Regions from separate parts of the Halomonas sp. TG39a genome, predicted to be linked through region 1. Evidence: riboswitches for the same ligand, from Rfam matches in the RefSeq annotation. Region 1 holds a riboswitch; the other holds the start of a gene.
What was found. A riboswitch is a leader RNA that binds a small molecule or an ion and turns the genes downstream of it on or off. The one in region 1 is predicted to bind thiamine pyrophosphate.

Region 1 (7,698 bases):
CATCAGTGACAATCGCCGCCAAATCTTGCAGAGCCGTCAATTCTTGATCACTGATCGCACGCGGCTTCGTGTCGATTGCGCAGAGAGAGCCTAGCGTCAGGCCTTTGGTCGTACTAAGCGGAATACCCGCATAAAAGCGAATACCGTCGACAGCTTTCACAAACGGATTGTCTGCAAAGCGTGGATCCTGTCGGGCATCGTTAATGATCAATGGTTCTGTGCCCTGAATGGTATAAGCGCAGAAAGCCACATCTCGGGGTGTCTCACGAGCCTCAACGCCAACACGTGATTTTATCCATTGGCGTTTAGCATCTATCAACGTCACCGTTGAGATAGGCACATGCAGCAGCTTGGTCACCAGCCGGGTGACGCGATCAAACGCAGGTTCATCAGGTGTATCAAGTAGGTCAAGCTCGTAAAGAGCGGCTAATCTCGCCTCTTCATTCGATGCTGTAGGGTAGCTCATTGTTATGTCACCCATTCAGGGTAGGTGTGTAGCTACCAGCATAACGCGATCAGCCTTTTACTGCCCAACACTCACTGTTTCTTGGTTAAACATGCGAGTAGTACACTTGTGAGCGTTGAGGCGATTAACGCACCAACGAACGGCCCCAAGGTAGGGATACTACCCGGAAAACTGGCGCCCACTACCCCGGCCACCAGGCTTCCTTGGCTTAACCAACCAGGCAAAATGGCCCCCAGCAAACCGGCGACACCACCCATAATGGCCGCCATCGGCGTCATGCGTTGCCATAAGCCGAGCAGCACAGGCACCACAATAGCGGCACACAGCAAGTCAGCAATCAAGAATAGCCGCAGTACCGACAGGCCCTGCAAGGCAATCACTACCACCGGGATCATCACGACGACCGTCACCCAGCGGGCAGCCACCAGCGAAACGCCCTGCTGCTCGCTGCGTGCCACCACGAGCGAAGCAATACCATTTTGAAGTGTATCAACGCTGGAGGCCACTAAGGTCACCGCCAACACCAAGGCAGGTAACGTCAGCCAAACGGGGGCTTCACTTAACAGAGCAAAAAATGGCATTGGGGGCTCGCCGAGCGGCACACCGCTCATCGCTGCCAACACGCCTAGACCGCCAATCACCATCACTACCACGACTGTCATCGCGCCGCCTAACCAGGCGCCGCGCCCCAAGCTTTGATTATCTTGAGCGGCCCATACTCGCTGCCAATAGCCTTGGTGGAAAAGGTTAGCGGCGGTGACCGCGATCACTAGCGTTAACGCTACGCTGAGCGCACTGGTGATAGGAATAGACGGGAGTGCAGCCTCACTGGGTATAGAGGGCAACCGCCATAGGGCCATGCCACCCACCACACACAGCAGCACCAGCAACAGCCACGCCTGCCAACGGTCAGTGGCAAGGCTGGCACGCAGCCCGCCCGCCGCGGTATAAATCAGCGTGGTAAGCGCCACACCAATAATCACCAGCGCGGGCGGCACATCGGAAAGCAGCGCGGTGATGGCCCCAATGGCGGTGAGTTCAGCGGCTAAAAAACACGCCATATAGGCGATGGAGACCAGGGTTACCCAGCGCCGTACACCAGGGCCATAGCACGCTTCAGCAAACTCGGCGATACTGCGCCCCTCCGGCAACGCACGGCGAATCTTCGGCCCATACAGTCCCAAGACAATAAATGGCAATGCAGAGCCTAGCGCATAGCCAGCAAGGGCTAGCGGGCCGACAAAGGCGCCTATTTCGGGGGGCGCAAAGAGTATCCATGCGCCCATACCGGAAGCAAGAAAGGAGAGCCCCAGGGTAGAAGCCGTTTGCGAGTTGCGGGCGGTGACGTAGTCGTCAAGTGAACCATCCACCCAGCGAGCACGTAGGCCTAAAAAAGCAAAGCAGCACAGCGCCGCGCCAAGCACGGCTGACGTCAGGTAAAGCATGTCGCGCTTCCTCCGCCGGTACTAACCGGATCAGGTTCCAGGGTCTGCGCAGTGCGCATCTCAGCCCTTTTGAGTAGGGGCTCCCCTGGCGACAGTGAATGTAGGTACGCTTAAGAACGGTGTTAACACTGATTCAGGAACTATTCTCAATCAGAATCACAGCTTAGTAAAGTTTAAGGTGTAATGGTCGCACTTGAGCGAGGCACACGCCCCATTAAGTAAAACTCCTCATTAGGCGGCGTGCCCGCCAATGTAACCAACCGATTCGACAAACCAAAAAATGCCGCTATGGCGCCTATATCCCAGCAGTCCTCTTGGCTAAAGCCCACTTCCAGTAAGCGCGTGAACCACTCATCGGTCATTTCACCGACATCAACAGCACAGTGCATGGCGAAATCGAGCATCACCCGGTGGCGCTCACTAATCGGCGCCACGCGATGGTTGATCGCCACTTGATCTGCGAGCAGCGGGTTTTTACTGTAAATACGCACCAATGCTCCGTGAGCGACCACACAATATAAGCAGCGGTTACGCGCACTGGTAGCGACCACAATCATCTCTTTCTCAACGTTGGTTAGGGTGTCCGATTCGCGCTCCATCAACGCATCGTGATAGGCAAAGAAAGCTCGGAACTCAGCGGGGCGATGGGCCAGCATCAGAAAGACATTGGGCACAAACCCGGCTTTTTCCTGCACGGCCAAAATGGTACTGCGAATATCTTCCGGCAGGCCATCCAATGTTTCAGGTACATTAAAACGACTCAACGATGCAGACATACTCACCTCTTTATTGTTAAATTTAAATATCTGGTAAAAACGGTTTAGCCGATGGATAACAAAAAGCTAAATGAAGAGACTTTTATTTAGTTGCTTCTCTCGCCATACTGGCTTACTAACCTAAGCAGAATTGCGACCTCCTCCTAAAAATATAAATAGCTCGTTCAAAGGGAAACCGCTATGAGCCATAACGAAGCCAAGGAACATACACCCGGTCGTCTAAACGAGCTGTTTGCTGACCCTTACCGAGCATTTGAAAATGATACCGATGAGCGTCAGCTGCATATTCGTATCATGTTGCATATGTTACTTGCCCGCCCAATGACACGTGGTCAAATGACCCTACGCGTTATCCATGGCTGGGAAAACGGCGGCTTTGAACCCGAAGACCTCCAGCATGTCGACTACCCTCTCGGTGGGGTGGCTGACTTTAAGCGCGCGGTGAAAGATTTTGAACACGCCTCTAAGCACAACACGCCGCTACCTGCCGACAAAGATGCCATTCTTGCTGCCCCGCTAGCCGATGCGATTGCAGGCGCCGAAGCCGAGGGCCAAGACCTCTCCAGCGAAATTCGCGAGACCCCAGCGCGCTGGCCTGCGTTTGAAGGCGGCTTAGCCCTCTATACGTTGTTTAAAATGTATCATCGCCTTATTTACAGTGAAGATGACAACTATCGCTGCTCTCAATGCATGACACCACTGGGTATGCGCGAAATACATGAGTTTCACCTTGAAGAGGGAGAGTTTGCGCTTCTGGTGCCTCCCGCTAATGAATTTATGCACGGGCAGTCACTGTTAGTTTTACACGAAAGTCAGCTTGACCCGATCGAGCAGTTGCTTGAAGAGAGCTTGCCTCTGTTTGATAACTTTTAAGCCCTGCGCCATCGGGTTCATCGGCCCCGCGTAAAGCCGGGCCGATGTGCGGCAGTTAAAATCGCTTCAATTAGCCAAGCGAAATGGTGCTGTTGATACCGCTGGATACGTTTTCCGGCTCAAACCAACGTGCCGTCACCGTTTTGGTTTGTGTCCAGAACGCGATCGCCTGCTTACCGTTAGGGCCTAAATCACCTAGTTTCGAAGCCCGCGAGCCGGTGAAACTGAAATAGGCAACCGGCACCGGAATTGGCACGTTGATACCAATTTGGCCAACGTCTATATCGGTTTCAAAGCGGCGCGCTACCCAACCCGAGTTTGTAAAGATAGAGGTACCGTTGCCGTTAGGGTTGGCATTGATAAAGGCAATCGCCTCATCCAGCGTTTCAACACTCACCACGCACAGCACGGGACCAAAAATCTCTTCCCGGTAAATGGTCATATCCGCCTTTACGTCAGCAAACAGAGTCGGCCCGACAAAATTGCCGTTGGGATAACCCTCCACCTGAACATTGCGCCCATCGACCATCAGTTTGGCACCCTCTTGCTCCCCCGCATCGATTAAACGCAGCACGCGGTCACGAGCAGCTGGTGATACCAGCGGGCCTAAATCCGCATCGCGTTGGGTGCCCGGGCCGACTTTCATTTCACGCGCCGCATCAACGATATCGCTCAGCCACTCACGCGCCTCGCCCACCAGCACCACCACAGAGTTTGCCATGCAGCGTTGGCCCGCCGCGCCAAAGGCTGAGCCCAGCAGGTTGTTGATCGCTTGGCTACGATTAGCATCGGGCATGACCACGCAGTGGTTCTTGGCCCCCATCATTGCTTGCATGCGCTTGCCCGCTGCCGCTGCACGGTTATACAGCAGCGAACCCACATGGGTAGAGCCGATGAACGAGAGCGCTTTGATATCCTGGTGATCAGCGATTTGGTTGGCTACATCAGGGCCACCGTGCACCACGTTGAGCACGCCTGCCGGGACACCGGCTTCGTGGGCTAACTCCACTAAGCGCATGGTGGAACTGGGATCCTGTTCGGAGGGTTTAAGAACGAAGGTATTACCAGTGGCAATCGCCAGTGGAAACATAAAGCACGGCAGCATAATCGGGAAGTTAAAGGCAGTAATACCGGCGCCCACCCCAAGCGGCTGGTGCATAGTGTAAACGTCCACCTCGTTAGCGGCATTTTCCGCCAGCTCACCCAACTGCAGCGAGGTAATCGAACAGGCATGCTCCACCACTTCCAAGCCCCGGCCAACTTCCCCTTCCGCATCGGGAAGCGTTTTGCCGTGCTCTTCGGTGATCAGCGCCGCCAACTCTGCGGTATTGTCGCGAATCAGTGCCTGAAGCTTGAGCATAATGCGCATGCGTTTACCCAGCGGTACTTTTCGCCACTCCTTAAACGCCTCTTTAGCGCTGCTGATAGCGCGCTCCACTTCGTCAGTGGTACAGAACGGTACCCGCGCTACCACCTCTTGCGTGGCGGGGTTAACCACATCGCGCCACTCCTGGCTTTGCGACTGCACGGGCTGGCCATCGATATACATGGGAATTTCGCGAACAGACATAGCGTTGCTCCTATTATTAATTGTGATTGTTATGGCTGTGGTTGTTATAAAAATGCGGTATTAAAAAGTGCTTCGCGGTAAGGCAAGAGTACAGGGTATAGCAGCAAGTTGACGTTAACGTCAACCAAGTATCGCATGAGTCAACAAAATCTGCGGCAGGATATCAATTAGCCTTTCCAATGTGTCACAGGGCTGGCTATGCTTCGGCCTATCAGTGTGCCGCAGCCTCGCGGATCGCACATGGCGAACGCTCGTGTTTAAACACAGGGAATTATTTATGCAGGCTTTCAACTGCCGCTGTGGCAATCCGCTTTTCTATGAAAACACCCACTGCCTTAGCTGCCAGTCAGAGGTCGGCTGGTGTCCTGCCTGCAGCAATATCGTTGCCGTTGCCCCTCTGGATAACGGCGGCTATCGCTGCATCTACCCAGGTTGTGATACGGCGCTGATGAAGTGTCACAACTACGCTGTTGAGAACGTGTGCAATCGTATGGTGGTAATGGAACACGGCCAAGCGGATACGCTATGCGACTGCTGCCGTTATAACGCCATGATCCCCGATCTCACTATTGATGGTAACCGCGAGCGTTGGGCAGCACTTGAGGCGGCCAAACGGCGTCTGTTTCATACCCTTGATTTACTGAAACTACCCCACGGCACCCAAGAGGATGCTATTGCAGTGCCGTTGAGTTTCTCTTTTATGGCTGATGCCCTGCCTGACCAAGGACTATGGCGCTCTACCGCCAACCAGGAGAAAGTGTATACCGGCCATGCGGCAGGTCATATCACCATTAACGTCAAAGAGGCCGACGACGTTGAGCGCGAGCGTTTACGGGTCGATATGAACGAGTCCCACCGCACCTTGATTGGCCACTTCCGCCATGAAATTGGCCACTACTACTGGGACGTATTGGTTAAGGATCGCGATGAAGAAACGTGTCGTGCAGTATTTGGCAACCACCACCGGCCAAGCTATACCGAAGCGTTAGAGCGTTACTACCAGCAGGGAGCCCCCGGCGACTGGCCCAACCGCTTCATCTCCGCCTACGCCACCATGCACCCTTGGGAGGATTTTGCCGAAACGTTCGCCTATTACTTGGACATGGTCGCTGTACTGGATACCGCACTGCACATGGGCATTACCCACGTTGAGTACGACGGCAGCCTTGAGAGCATGCTGATTGCCTTTCATCAGGTAGGCATGGCGGTGAACGAGCTCAACCGTGATATGGGACTGCTCGATTTAGCGCCAGGTGTGCTTGCCCCGGCGGTGCGCGAAAAACTGGCGTACCTGCATGACATCATTCAGGCCGCCAGCCCGTTAGAAAGCGATTCCTCTACGCTTTAGTCGTTATCGTTGTCCCCCGCGTGGCTCTGGCTTTGAGTCTGAGTCTGGGTTTGCGTCACGCGGGGGACGCTGTCGTCATTCACAAAGTAGGTGGCGCTGAGGGTATCGTGGATAGCGGCAAAGCCGATCTGCAGTTCATCGATAAACAAGTGCAGCTTACTGGGTGAATGAGCGAGCGCTTGAATATCGGCGTCTACTACATCGGCGCGCACCAGCGAGACGGTGGCCGCCGGACGATCCTGGCGTGGCAGTAGCGTCAGCTCATGACCCAGGGTTTCAAGGCTGCAGGCAATCGAGCGTGGCAGATTGGGATCTTGTAGCAAAAAGCGCAGCACATCTGGCCCGCGCACCCGCAAGCGCACCTGTTGGCGATACATCTGGTAAGCAGTCAGTGACTTGAGCACGCTCATCCACTGCAGGTTTTCGAATGGCAGCAACTCTTCAGGGTTTTGTGGCAGCAGGCTGGCGGAGCGCACATCGACAATGCGGGTGGTCATATCGGCCCGCTCCAACTGACGGCCCAACTCAATAAAAGTACGCGCAGGGCCATGGCTTAAGGTGCCTTCAATGAGGCCCGTTAACGCCTGGCAACCACGAATAACACTTTTAAGAAAGCTATCGCGACGGCGTGGACTCACGCCATTTTCAGCATGATCGGCGACGCTAAGATAGAGCTGATTAACCTCTTCCCAAATTTCCCGGGGCACCACATCCCGGGTGGTTCTCAGGTTCTCACGGGCACTGGCAAGCGCGGAGATAATCGAAATATCATTATCAGGATCGGCGCATAAAAAGTGCACTACGTTGCGCTCATCAAACTCTTCATAACGTGCGGTGAAGACTTCCAGGCTGCCGGTCATTTCGATAAGCGGCGCCCAACCCAGCGGCAGGCGCCCCGGCAAATCGAGCATAAGGTGACTATTGACGCTCAGTAAACGTGCGGTATCTTCCGCACGTTCAATATAGCGCGCCATCCAGTAGAGGTTCTCTGCAACGCGTGACAGCATGGCGTTAGGCTCCTTTCACCGCGGCCACTGCCGCCTTATCGTCGGTTTCTACAATCCAGGTATCTTTACTGCCGCCGCCTTGAGAGGAGTTCACCACCAACGACCCCTCTATCAATGCCACCCGGGTAAGCCCGCCGGTGGTGACATGGATTTCAGGCCCAGAGAGTATGAAGGGGCGTAAATCCACATGGCGTGGCTGTGGTAAACCATTCG
Region 2 (7,698 bases), on a different contig from region 1:
TAATTTATACCGCCACCATGGTCTGTTTCGTATGGGGCTTAACGCTGCTACCCCTGGCGGAAGCCACGGCAATCGCTTTTGTGGCACCGCTGTTCGTAACGCTACTTTCGGTGCCCTTGTTGGGTGAGCGAATTGATCCGCCGGTACTCATCGCATCGTTAGTGGGGTTTGCGGGGGTACTGATTGTGGTTCGCCCCAACGGCGATGCCTTTCAGGTGGGCGCATTAGTGCTTGTGGCCGCCGCGCTATTTTATGCGCTGATGATGATTACCGCGCGCCGCTACGGCGCCCGCGAGCACTTATGGGCAATGCTGTTTTACATGACCTTTGTGCCATTAATCGTCACTGGATTAACGCTGCCGTGGGTGTGGCAAACGCCGTTACCGTGGCACTGGGTGGGGTTTTTCGCGTCTGGTGTGCTTGGTGTCGCGGCCACTGCTTTTATCACCCTGGCTTTTCGGTTTGCGCCTGCGGCTATCGCCGCGCCGTTTGATTACACCGCCATGCTGTGGGCGGTGCTGTTGGGCTGGTGGTTCTGGGGCGAAATGCCGGATCTCTGGGTCTGGGTAGGCAGCGCCTTGATCATGGGCAGCGGATTAGCGGTGGCGTATCACGACCGTAGAACCACACTTAAGCGCCGTCCCACCGCTTAAGCGAACTGATAAACGTCCATGGCAAGCACGCCGTGCTCCACGCTGTGGTGCAGCTGGCTAGCTTCTCCTCCTGCCCCCATTGCCACTAACAGCGGCAGGAAGTGCTCTGGGGTCGGGTGGTTCTCCCGGGCATTTGGCGCGTGCTCCCAGTTAAGTAGAGCCTCACGCTCATTGGCGATAAGGCGTTCGCTGACCCAATTGGCAAACGTATCTACCCAGGCGGGCATGGGGCTATCCTGGGGCATGAGTTCATGCAGGTTATGGGTCAGGCTGCCCGAGCCGATAATGAGCATGCCTTCTCCCCGCAGTGCCGACAGGCGCTCGCCCAGCGCGACCAGCTCTTGATTGCTCCAGCGCACCGGTAGCGACAGGGATACAACCGGCACCTTGGCGTCAGGAAACATCAGCGAAAGGGGCACCCAGGCGCCGTGATCAAAACCGCGCTCTACCCGTTCGGCGTCCAGTAACTCGGCTAGCCGTTCCGCCAGTTCAGGCTCGCCGGGGGCGGGATACTGGCACTCGAACAGCGCCTGTGGAAAGCCGCCAAAATCGTGTATGGTCTCTGGCTTGGCGCTGGTACTGACCTTGAGCGACAGGCTCTCCCAGTGTGCCGACACCACGATCACCGCCTTGGGTGAAAGCCGTTTGCCCAGTTCGCGTAGAAAGGCGTGAGCCGGGGTTTTATTAAGCGCCAGCATGGGCGAGCCATGGGAAATAAACAGGCTAGGTAACATGGGTGAGTCTCCTCAGCAGCATTGCCAGCGCTGGCGGTGAGGCAAGCGCTGGCGATAGGATTGGGTGTTAGGTGTTAGGTGTTAGGTGTTAGGTGTTAGGTGTTAGGTGTTAGGTGTTAGGTGTTAGGTGTTAGGTGTTAGGTGTTAGGTGTTAGGTGTTAGGTGTTAGGTGTTAGGTGTTAGGTGTTAGGCGAAGCGGCGGCTTAACACCCAGGGGCCGCTGCCCAGGCCCGCTTGCACGATTAACGCCAGCGCCCAGAACACCGGGAATTCCCAACCGCCGCCGGCATTTGAAAACATCCAGCCGTTGCCAAGATGCACCCAGGCAGCGCCAAGCAGCACTGGCACCAGCGCCAGGCTCACCCAGCGGGTATATACGCCAAGCAGCAGGGCGATGCCGCCGCCGACTTCGGCAGCAATGGTCAAGTAGGCCAGAAATCCAGGTAAACCCAGTGATTCAAAATAGCCGACGGTGCCCGGCAGGGTAAACACAAACACCTTGAGCAAACCGTGAGCGAGGGCCATTACCCCCAAGGCAATACGCAGTAGCGAGATAGCATGGGGCTGTAAAGAGGGCTGTAGAGAAGGAGTGGCGTGAGTAAGGGTTGTCATAGAAGTAGCTTCCATCGAGTGGTTGATGGCGCTACTTTACCGCCGGATCATATCGAGATAATCAGCATATTTTGCACATCACTATTGCGTAATTGGCGACAATCCGATGTTCTGCTCCCAAACCGGTGGATCGCCCCACGCCTCGGTGAGCAGGTCGATAAAGCGCTCCACCTTGGCAGGCAGGTAGCGCCGGGCGGGGTAGAGCGCGTGAACATCGAGCCGCACCGTTGGCTCATGGGTCAAAATGGGCACTAAACGCCCGCTGGCGATACTCTCCGTGACCAGAAAGCTGGGCTGCTGAGCGATGCCTAAGCCCGCTTCTGCGGCGTGGGTGAGTACATCGCCGTTATTGCTTTCCAGCGGGCCACTGACCGTCAATGACTGTGTGGCAATCTGCCAGTCAGCGCTGTGCTGGCCGCTGCGATAGCGTAGGCAGTGGTGGTCGGCAAGGGCCTTAACGCTGCGGGGTTCACCGTGGATGGCAAGGTATTCAGGTGATGCGCAAAACAGCAGGCGGCAACGGGTTAGGCGGCGTGCCACTAAACTTGAATCAGGCAAGCTGCCGATACGAATGGCGACATCATACCCCTCTTCCAACAGATCAACGCGGCGGTCGTTCAGATCCAATCGCACTTCAAGCGCTGGATGGGTCTGCATAAATTGGGCAACGAGAGGCGCCAGGTAGCGAGTGCCAAAACTCATTGGCCCATTCACGCGTAGCCGTCCACGCACATCGCTGGTGCCTTGGCCTACTTCGGCGGCGGCTTCATCGAGCGCTTGCAGCACCCCTTGGGCGCGGGCTAAATAGCGCTCCCCGGCTTCCGTGAGATGCAGCCGTCGCGTAGTGCGCTGTATCAGTCGCGCACCCAGTGTCTCTTCCAGCGCCATGACCTGGCGGGATACGCGGGTGCGCGAAATATCCAGCGCTTCGGCAGCCCGGGTATAGCTACCCAGCTCGGCTACCCGCACAAAAGCGACGATGTGCTCTAACTGGTTCATGACGCCGAAACAGCTTGGAAAACCTGAAATGTCCGTGCCGCCTGGTAGGGGTCGGGTTGGCCACAAATGGCCGAGATCACCGCTAGGCCGTTCGCTCCCGCGCGCTGCACGCTAATCGCATGGTTGGCTTTCAGCCCGCCAATGGCCACGCTGGGCAGCGGGCACGCCTTGACCAACGACGCCAGGCCGCCAAAGCCGATGGGCTGGGCATGATCCTGCTTACTCACGGTAGCAAACACCGGGCCAATACCCACATAATCGAGTAACTCCACCGGTGCAGCTTCTAGCTGGGCGAGGGTGTTGATCGACAGGCCAATAATCGCCTGCTCACCTAACAACCGACGCGCCTCTTGAACGGCAGCGTCGCTCTGGCCAACATGCAGGCCATCCGCTTGGCTTTCCAGCGCCACCTGTAAACGGTCATTAATGATCAGCGGCACACCGGTACCCGCCAGCACCGCTTTAAGCCGTTTGGCTTGGGCTATCATCTGTTCATCGCTGGCGTGCTTATCACGCAGCTGCACGATGGTGACGCCGCCTCGTACCGCTGCCTCAACCGTCTGCTCCAAGCCAATGGCGTCGCACAGCGCAGCGTCGGTGACTAAATAAAGCGATAGATCAAACGGCATGGATAGCCTCCAACTGGGCATGGGTGGTGAGGTCGTCAGGGGTGAGTTGATAGAGCGCATCCAACAGTGCGACCTGGAAGCTTCCAGGCCCCTGGGCGCTGCTGCCCGCCCGCTCACCAGCGACGGCAAAGCAGGCCAGCGCGGCTGCCGTTGCGCCCAGTAGGGCATCGCGATTGGCAGCCACAAATCCCGCCACTAGTGCGCTCAGCCCACAGCCCAGCGTTGTTACACGGGGCATCAACGGGTGACCACCGTTAATACGGTAGTGTTGCGCACCGTCCGTTACCCAATCACTTTCGCCGGTCATCGCGACAATACAGCCGTGTTTTTGCGCTAATGCTACCGCTGCATCTACGGCTTGGTCGGTGGCGGCGGTAGCATCCACGCCGCGCCCTTGGCTGGCTAAACCGTTAAGGGTAAGAATTTCTGACGCGTTGCCACGAATCACGCTGGGTTTAGCGGCGAGCAGTTTCGCGCACAGCGTTTGGCGATAGCGCGTGGCGCCAACGGCGACGGGATCCAATACCCAAGGAATTGCGTGTTGATCGGCAGTCGCTGTGGCGGTCAGCATCGCATCGGCCCAGTGGGAGGAGATCGTGCCAATATTGATCGAAAGCCCCGCGGAAATAGCCGTAAACTCGGCGACTTCTTCAGGCGCATGCAGCATGGCGGGCGACGCGCCGGTGGCGAGCAGCAGGTTGGCAGTGCTGTTCATGGCCACATAGTTGGTTATGCAGTGAACCAGAGGTGTCACTGCGCGCAGCGTCTCTAGGTAATCGCCAAGCGGGCGTAGGGTCATAGCATCCTCCCGGCAGGGAGGTGGTAAGCGTTACCACGACTCCCTACGCCGGTGTTATCCGGTTCAGGTTCAAAGGGTGCTTCTCAGCCCGCCGGTAACGGAGGGCGCCCCTGTCGAATGATTACTATCCTTGCCTGGAGTAGCCCTGTAAAGCCCCGAATGCGGACGATGGCCCTCTAGCGAAACGAAATACGTGTACCGTAGGTGAGCATTTCGTCAGGCGTTATGGCTTTCCCCTCTACCCCGATCATCTCGTCGCCGCACTGGTCAGCGAAGGTCAGTACGCCGTGGGTCAGGCCCAGTTGACCTAGGGTGTCGCGTATCTCGCCCGTGCCCAAAAAAGTGCTGACATGGCCCTTGTTGTCGCTCAGGTCAGACACGCCGTTGGCGTGATGAAAACGCACTTTGTAGATGCCATCCATGGATTCAACCTCCACAATCGGCGAAAAGCCGTTGTGCAAGGCATTAGAAAGTTGCTTTAGCGTCAACTGGTCACCCAGCGTCATATCAATCGAACTCATGGAAAACTCCTGGACGGCGCCGTCAATGTGAAGCGTCGCTCATGTGGCAGGAACTGCTTTTTGTAAAGCTTATGAATAATAAGTGTAGGGGTTTTGTTTATGATTGCCAGTACGCTTATGGATAGCGTAATACGACGCTGCCTATGTACTTGTAAGGGCTGGTATTATGACCCTAAAGACCCCATGGTAAGCGGTATGTAAGGTGCAATGATCGACATCAACGACAGGAGGGCGAAATGAGTTTTCAAGGCGAGCAGCACCCCGGCGTCGTCGCCACCCCACCCCAAACCCAAGGGTTTCGCTTAAACCACACCATGCTGCGGGTGAAAGACCCTGAGCGCGCGTTGGCATTCTACTCAAACGTGTTTGGCATGCAGGTAATGCGGCGGCTGGATTTTGAAGAGATGCAGTTCTCGCTGTATTTCCTGGCTAGCTTGGAGCCCAGCGACAGCGTGCCGGAAGATGCGCAAGCGCGTACCGCCTGGACCTTCAGCCAGAAAGGGCTGCTGGAGCTGACCCACAATTGGGGCACCGAAGACAAGGATGACTTTGCCTACCACGATGGTAACGCCGAACCCCAAGGCTTCGGGCATATCTGCTTTAACGTGCCGGATTTAGCGGCGGCTCAAGCGTGGTTTGACCAGCATGATGTCACCTTTGTGAAACGCGCCGATCAGGGCAAGATGAAAGATGTTATCTTCGTTAAAGACCCGGACGGCTACTGGATCGAAGTGATTCAGGCAGACCTGATGGTGGGGAAGAGCGACTCTTGAGGCACGCCAATGGCTGAACTACTGTTCCGGCTGCGCCACGTTACCGACGAAGAAGCCATGGAGGTGCGTGACCTGCTGGCCGCCCATGGCTTTGATACCTACGAAACCCAGGCGGGGTTTTTCCGCCTGGGGGTCGATGCTATTTGGCTGCGCAACCCGCATCAGCACGACGCAGCCATCGCGGCGTTAGAGGCCTATCAGGCGGAGCGCCTGGAGCGTGTCCAACGGGAACATCAGGCGGTGGTTGAGCGGGGCGAGCAGATGACGCTATGGAAACGCCTAGCAGCCCACCCCCTGCAGGTAGTGCTGGTGCTATTAGCGGTGACGCTGATTGTCGCCCTCACGCTTTTGCCGTTCCTGGGGCTGTCGCGGGCCTAAGCTGCTGGCAGGTGGCCGCGCTTGAGGTACATCATCACACCATCATCACCGGCGGTTAATGCCGGTGCCGCACCGCTGGGGTAGCGGCACCAGGTGCCCGCCGTGTAGCTTTGCTCTCCATCGCTCAGCGTGCCTTCCAGAACCAAAAACTCCAGACCGCCCAGCAGCGTGGGGTAGGCAATGGAAGTGCCCGCCGACCAGCGTTCCAGGCTGGTACGTTCCTGCTTGTAAGTGTGCAGCATTTTGTAGGCGATGCGCGGGCGCCGGTCTGGCTGCCAGGGCAACCGGTGGGCAGGTACCGCCAGTTGGAGCGTGTCGTTGGGGTCAAACTGGTGCAGTTTGACAAAAATCAGCGCGCCTTCCTCGCCAATGTTTGGCGTATGGCCGGTGCCGATGGGGTTTCTGAGGTAGCTGCCCGCCGCGTAGCGCCCATGTTCATCGGCGAACACGCCTTCCAGTACCAGAATCTCTTCGCCACCGCCGTGGGTGTGCCGCTCAAACTGGGTGTTAGGGGCATAGCGAACAAGGCTGGTGGCGCGGGCAACTTCATCGCCAATGCGGTCAAACATCATGCGCTCTACCCCCGCACTGGGGGAGGCAACCCACTGATACTCTTCCGGGGTAACACAGGCAAAGTGGCTAAAATCGGCGTTTAAACGCATGGGAAAGGGCTCTTCGCAGTGAAGGTTAGTAACGGGGAGGGGTGATAGTCTCCTTATCGACAGCGAAAATTGCAACAAAAAAGCCGCCCGAAGGCGGCGCCGGTTATGGGGTTTCAGTTAATGCGGTCAGGATATGGTGGGCAGCTTCGATACGCGCCTGGTTGGGGTAGTTGCGGTTGGCCAGTAGTACAATGCCGATTTGTTCGCTGGGCACAAAGGCCACATAGCCGCCAAAACCGTTGGTGGCGCCGGTTTTGTTGTAGAACGCCTCCTGCCTGGGGGCGAGCGGCGGGGTTAAGCGGTTGGCGGCGTTGGGCTCCAAAATCATCTCAAGGGAGTTGCCCGCCAGTAACTGCTCAAGCGTCACCGGGTAGGCGTAGCTTTCCCAGCCCAGCCCTTGGGTCATATCGCCGAACTCAAAGTAGCCTGTGCGCGTGGCTGCCAAGGCTTGGCGGAGTGGCTCGTCGTCGAGCCCTGGCGCCTCCATGTGCGCCTCCACAAACGTCAACACGTCGGCGGCTGTGGATTTCAAACCGTAAGCTTGGGCATCCATCATGCCTGGGTTGACCCGAATGGGCTTATCCTCTTTTGAGTAACCGTAGGCGTAGTGATCCTGCTGCGATTCCGGTACCTGGTAATAGCTATGCTCAAGCCCCAACGGGGCGAACAGCGCTTCTTCCATCAGCATCTCGAACGGTTGACCAAGGCGTTGGGCAGTTAAATAGCCCATCAGGCCTATGCTCGGGTTGGAGTAGAGCCGATGGCTGCCGGGGGGAGATTCAGGCTGCCACTGGCGATAGTAGTCGAGCATTTGCTCTTCGTTTTGTACCGCATCGGGGAACTGCAGCGGAAGCTCACCTGCCGTATAGGTGCCCAGTTCCAGCAGCGTGATCTCATCGAAGGCACTGCCTTCAAGGGCGGGCAGGTACTGGCTGGCC

Region 2: another riboswitch for thiamine pyrophosphate. It lies ahead of thiM (hydroxyethylthiazole kinase); the one in region 1 lies ahead of U738_RS20015 (sodium:solute symporter family transporter).

Annotation. Positions count from the first base shown of each region.
Region 1 covers NZ_JQLV01000002.1:398,680-406,377, forward strand. Annotated here, with positions in the region: gene U738_RS20010 (sensor domain-containing diguanylate cyclase) at 1-466, opposite strand, end outside; gene U738_RS20015 (sodium:solute symporter family transporter) at 538-1,911, opposite strand; TPP riboswitch at 1,901-2,008, opposite strand; gene U738_RS20020 (peroxidase-related enzyme) at 2,085-2,687, opposite strand; gene U738_RS20025 (hypothetical protein) at 2,868-3,560, shown strand; gene U738_RS20030 (CoA-acylating methylmalonate-semialdehyde dehydrogenase) at 3,631-5,130, opposite strand; gene U738_RS20035 (zinc-binding metallopeptidase family protein) at 5,408-6,478, shown strand; gene U738_RS20040 (alpha-E domain-containing protein) at 6,475-7,485, opposite strand; gene U738_RS20045 (circularly permuted type 2 ATP-grasp protein) at 7,490-7,698, opposite strand, start outside.
Region 2 covers NZ_JQLV01000001.1:3,817,137-3,824,834, forward strand. Annotated here, with positions in the region: gene U738_RS17190 (DMT family transporter) at 1-653, shown strand, start outside; gene U738_RS17195 (DODA-type extradiol aromatic ring-opening family dioxygenase) at 650-1,387, opposite strand; gene U738_RS17200 (DoxX family protein) at 1,574-1,999, opposite strand; gene U738_RS17205 (LysR family transcriptional regulator) at 2,081-2,998, opposite strand; gene thiE (thiamine phosphate synthase) at 2,995-3,627, opposite strand; gene thiM (hydroxyethylthiazole kinase) at 3,617-4,426, opposite strand; TPP riboswitch at 4,450-4,548, opposite strand; gene U738_RS17220 (hypothetical protein) at 4,603-4,947, opposite strand; gene gloA (lactoylglutathione lyase) at 5,184-5,720, shown strand; gene U738_RS17230 (DUF6164 family protein) at 5,730-6,098, shown strand; gene U738_RS17235 (cupin domain-containing protein) at 6,095-6,760, opposite strand; gene ampC (class C beta-lactamase) at 6,864-7,698, opposite strand, start outside.